DNA from 2 places in the Pseudonocardia sp. DxW genome. Region 1 is predicted to be linked to the other one. Evidence: predicted binding sites of a transcription regulator. Region 1 holds the regulator's gene; the other holds the start of a gene.
The links. Region 1 encodes LexA, which represses DNA repair genes until DNA is damaged. Its sites were predicted from a motif close to CGAACACGTGTTCG; they were not measured.
Positions count from the first base shown of each region.

Region 2: a site for LexA is predicted at 1,142-1,155, ahead of ACVJO7_RS03285 (intein-containing Rv2578c family radical SAM protein). Genes of this name have one in related genera too.

Region 1 is NZ_JBZFLK010000007.1:23,826-26,217, reverse strand. Features, by position in the region: gene ACVJO7_RS12510 (hypothetical protein) at 1-731, shown strand, start outside; gene lexA (transcriptional repressor LexA) at 780-1,514, opposite strand; gene ACVJO7_RS12500 (hypothetical protein) at 1,992-2,168, shown strand.
Region 2 is NZ_JBZFLK010000002.1:93,204-95,595, reverse strand. Features, by position in the region: gene ACVJO7_RS03290 (YibE/F family protein) at 1-185, opposite strand, end outside; gene ACVJO7_RS03285 (intein-containing Rv2578c family radical SAM protein) at 1,187-2,392, shown strand, end outside.

The sequences.
Region 1 (2,392 bases):
ACAACACGGCGCGCCGCGAGTCGGTGCGCCTGGTCGTGCTGCCGGTCGACGGACCGCCCCGCAGCTACGACCTCGTCTACCCGGACGGTCCGCGGGACGCCGAGGCGGTGCTCCTCGCCGACGACGGGACCCCGCTGATCGTGGACAAGACCACCGGGGCGGCCGGGCTGTACCGGCCCGCGGAGCCGCTCACCGAGGACTCGGCGGTGGCGCTGGAACGGGTGGCCGACGCCGTCCTGCCGTACTCGGCGACCATCGGCGGCCCGCTGGGCGCGGTCGGCACGCGGACGATCACCGGCGGCGCCGTCGGACCGGTCGCGGCGGACGGCGGGCGGGCCGCGGCCCTGCGCACCTACACCGACGCCTGGCTGTTCCCGCTGCCCGACGGCCCGGTGACCGGGGACGTCCTGGTCGGGGCGCTGGGCGGGGCCCCGCTGCAGGTGCCGCTGCCCGGTGAGCCGCAGGGCGAGGCGGTGGCTCTGGACGGCCGCGGGACGCTGCACTCCGCCACCGAGGCGCGGGGCCTGTCACCGGCCGCGATCCGGTCGGTCGCCGGTGCGGTTGCCGCCGCGACGGCACCGGCCGCACCGGTCGCGGCCCAGCCGGCGGAGGCACCCGACGTCCGGTCCTTCCCGCCGTGGCTGCCCGCCGCGGCCGGGATGGCGGTCGTCGTCGCGGTGCTGCTCGCCGGGGTCGGGGCGATGGCGCTGCACGGCCGCCGCAGGCGGTGACCGTGCCCCGGCTCGGGATCGGCACCGTGCCCCGGCCCGGGGGTCGGCTCAGAGCCGGCGCAGCACCGCGACGACCCGGCCCAGGATCGACGCCTCGTCACCCGGGATCGGCTCGTAGGCGTCGTTGGCCGGCATCAGCCAGATGTGACCGTCCCGGCGCCGGAACGTCTTGACGGTCGCCTCGCCGTCGATCATCGCCGCGACCACCTCGCCCTGTTCCGCGACCGGCTGCTGCCGGACGACGACCCAGTCCCCGTCGGTGATCGCCGCGTCCACCATGGAGTCACCCTTGACGTTCAGCAGGAACAGGGTGCCCTCGCCGACGATCTCGCGGGGGAGCGGGAACACGTCCTGCACGGCCTGCTCGGCCAGGATCGGCCCACCGGCGGCGATGTCGCCGAGCAGCGGCACGAACGCGGGTGCCGGCCGCTCCGAGCGCCCTGCCTCGGTGTCGGCGTCGGTCCCGTCGCCCGCGGCGGTCTGGTCGGGGCTGCGCACGTCGACCGCACGGGTCCGGTTCGGGTCCCGGCGCAGGAATCCCTTGCGCTCCAGGGTCCGCAGCTGGTGGTGCACCGACGACGTGGAGGTCAGCCCCACCGCGTCGCCGATCTCCCGCACGCTCGGCGGGTAGCCGTAGCGGTCGACCCAGTCCCGGATCACCGCCAGGACCTTCCGCTGCCGCGGGGTCAGACCGCGCGTGTCGGCCGGGGGCTCGGGGAACTCCCGGACGTCGGCGGAACCCCGCCCGGGGGACGCACCGCCTCCGGACTCGTCCGCTGCCATCGCATTCGCCTCCTCGAGGATGTACCGGCACGGACACTAGCCGCCTTCGGCCGGTCCGCCAAACATGCGTTCGAAGTTCGTCACCCGCGTGTCGTGGATTCCGTCGGGCACCGGTGGTAGAACATCGCACAGGCGTTCGATCGAACATCGATTCGAGCGTCGGGGTGTCCGGGGCGGGCGTCCCGTGCGGGCAGGGAGGCGAGCGGCATGGGTGTGGTGACCGAGGTCCGGCCGTGGGAGGTCGGGCGGCAGGCGCGATCCGTGCCGCCGGCGAGCCCGGGGCGAACTGAGCAGTCGAGGCGGCCGATGCAGCCGACGCGGTCAGCGCAACGGGCGCAACGGGCGCGGCCGGTGCAGCCGGCGCGGTCGGCGCGGTCGGCGCGGTCGGCGCGGCCGGTGCGGCCGGCGTGGTCGGTGCGGCCGGTGCGGTTGGCGTGGCCGGCGCGAGCGGGGTGGTCGGTCGCCCGGGCGCGGGGTGTGGCGGCACCCGGTGGCGTGCTGCGGCGGGCCGTCCAGGGACTGGGGATCGGGCTCGCCTCGGCGGCGACGGTGATCGGGCTGGGTCTGCTCGCGGAGGTCTCGGCAGCGGTGGTGGCGGCGGTGTCGACACCGCCGTCGGTGGTCGTCCAGAGCGTGCTGCCGGCCGGCCACTGAGCCCGGCCGGAGCGGGCTGAGCAGCGGCGATCCGATTCCTGTCGGTGCCCGGTGCTACACAGCTCGCACGCCCGTTCGACCGGCCCCGGGGAAGGGCCGGGCGGGATGGGCGGGACGCGTGGCCGGGTGTGGCCGGCGTCGACGGTGACCGTTCCGCCGCAGCAGGCGGGTGGTCCTCGAGGAGCAGGAGGAGCCATGCGAGAGCTCGACGTGCGTGAGGTGGC
Region 2 (2,392 bases), on a different contig from region 1:
CCGGTGCAGGCGCCGTCCCCGGAGCCGGGGGAGCAGTCCGCGACGGCGACCGCCGTGACGTCCCCGCGCACCTGCTCGGTCGGCGCGAACTCCGGCGTCGGGACGTCTCCGGGCCACAGCAGTGCGACGCCGGCCAGCGTGGCGAGCGCGCACGGGATCAGCAGGGCGACCAGCAGGTTCCGCACCCGCCGTCCGGCCGGGCTGGGGCTGCCGTGCCCGTGCCCGTGGCCGTGGCCGGTCGGAGGGGCCGATCGGTGTCCGGCGGCAGCGGCGGATCCGGCGGTGACCGGGCCGGTCCCGGCGATCCCGGCGTCGTCGTCGGGACCGGCGTCCTCCGCGGCCGGTGCCGACCCGCGGACGCGACGCCCGCCGCCGTCCGGCAGGCCGCGGGTCCGGTCCGCCGGGGGACCGTGCGCGGTGTCGCGGACCTGTGCCCCGGTGGCCTCCGGCGCCGCGGCCGGGTACTCGCCGGTCTCCGCCCGGCTGCGGCGGTACGTGGGCGTCTCCTCGTCGTGAGCGCCGTGGCCGTACGTCCCGCCGGTGTCGCCCCGGCCGGCCCACCGACGGGCCCCCGCATCGCGGTCCCCGCGTCCGTGCCCGGCCGGACCGCTGCGGCGGGGCTGCGGCGCGGTGCCCGGCGGACGGCCCCCCGTGGCACCGGGTCCGGCCGCCCACGGCCGGGCCGCGGCCGGGCCGGGCCCGGCACCGGGCCGCTCAGTACCGGGCCGCTCAGTACCGGGCCGCTCAGCACCGGGCCCGCCCGGCGCCGGATCGCGCTCGTACGGGCCCGGTGCGCCACGGCGGGCGCCGCGCTGCGGGCCGTCCGCGTCGTACGGCCGGGCGCCGGTACCCCCACCGGTGCCGCCGGAGCGCGGTACGGCCGGCCGGCCGGCCGTACGGCCCCCGGCCGGGGCCGGCTCGTCCGGTGCGCCGGCGGACCGCGGCGGCGACTCCGGCCGCTGGTGCCTGCCCGTCCCGTCCGCCCGCCGACGCCCGCCGGGTTCCCGGTCCGGACGCACGTCACCGGCGGACCGGTCGGGATCGTCGGGGTGCACCCCGGCATCCTCGCAAGTGATCACCCGGCGCCGGAGCGGTGCTCGCCCGGAGGGCACTGCCGGGCGACGACCGGTTGCCCGTTGTTCGAACTTGTGTTCGACTGATGCCCGTGCGGTGGAGCGGACAGCAGGTGGGAACCGACGGGGTCGGGGCGGATGCGGTGCTGCCGGGCATGGCCGGGTTGTTGCGCTCGGTGCGGACCCCCGAGTTCGCCGGCGCGGTCTTCCACGAGGTGGAGGCGCGTTCGGCGCTGAACCGGGTGGGGCCGTCGTCGCCGGTGCCCTTCGGGTGGACGGTGAACCCGTACCGGGGATGCGCCCACGCCTGCACGTACTGCCTGCGGGGGGACACCCCGGTGCTGACCGCCGGTGGCCGGTCCCGGCCGATCGCCGATCTCCGCCCCGGCGACGAGGTGATCGGCACCGTGACCGACGGGCACGGCAGGCGCCGGTTCGTGCGCACCCCGGTGCTGGCCCATTGGTCGACCCGGCGCCGCGCACAGCGGGTGTCCCTGGACGACGGGACGGTCCTCGTGACGTCGGCCGAGCACCGGTTCCTGACCCGGGAGGGCTGGGCGCACGTCCGGCCGGGGCGCTGCCGCTCGTCGGCGGACCGGCCGCACCTGACCGCCGGATCGGCGCTGGTCGGGCCCGGTGCGGCGGCGATGCCCGCGGAGGGCCACCCGGCCGGCTGGGCCGAGGGGTACCTGTGCGGGCTGGTCCGGGCCGACGCGGTCCGCAGCAGGGGGTCCGCGGAGCCGTTCCCGTCCGACTGGGTCGAGCTGGAGGCACTGGCCCGTGCGCACCACCTGCTCACCTCGGGCGGCCAGGGCGGCCCGGGCGGCGCGGACGCCACCGGCACGGGCGCGGCGAACCGTCCCGGCGCGGCCGGCGCGGGCCGCGTCCCGGCGGGCGCCGGTCCGGCGGGTGCGCGGCAGGCGGCATCGGCGCGGCACGCCTCCGACACCCGGGCACCGCACCGCGCCGCCCCCTCGCCGACGGTGTGGCCGGAGCGGCCGGGGCCGGGCTGGTCCGCCGGCTTCCTCGGGGGAGTGCTCGACGCGAGCGGCGAGGTGTCCGCGGGTGTCCTGCGGATCACCCCGGGCGACGAGCAGCTGACCCGGGTGACCGTGGGCGCGTTGCGCAGGCTCGGGTTCCGGGTCGCCTCCGAGCCGGCCGGCCGGCCGGGCGGACGGTCGCTGCGGGTGCTCGGCGGGGCCGCGGAGCAGTTGCGTCTCGTCGCGGTGGCCGATCCGGCCCTCGCCCGGGTCCGGGACGTGGCGGGAGCGCTCGTCGAGGAACCGCGGGACGGCGCGCCCCGGGTGGTCGACGTGCAG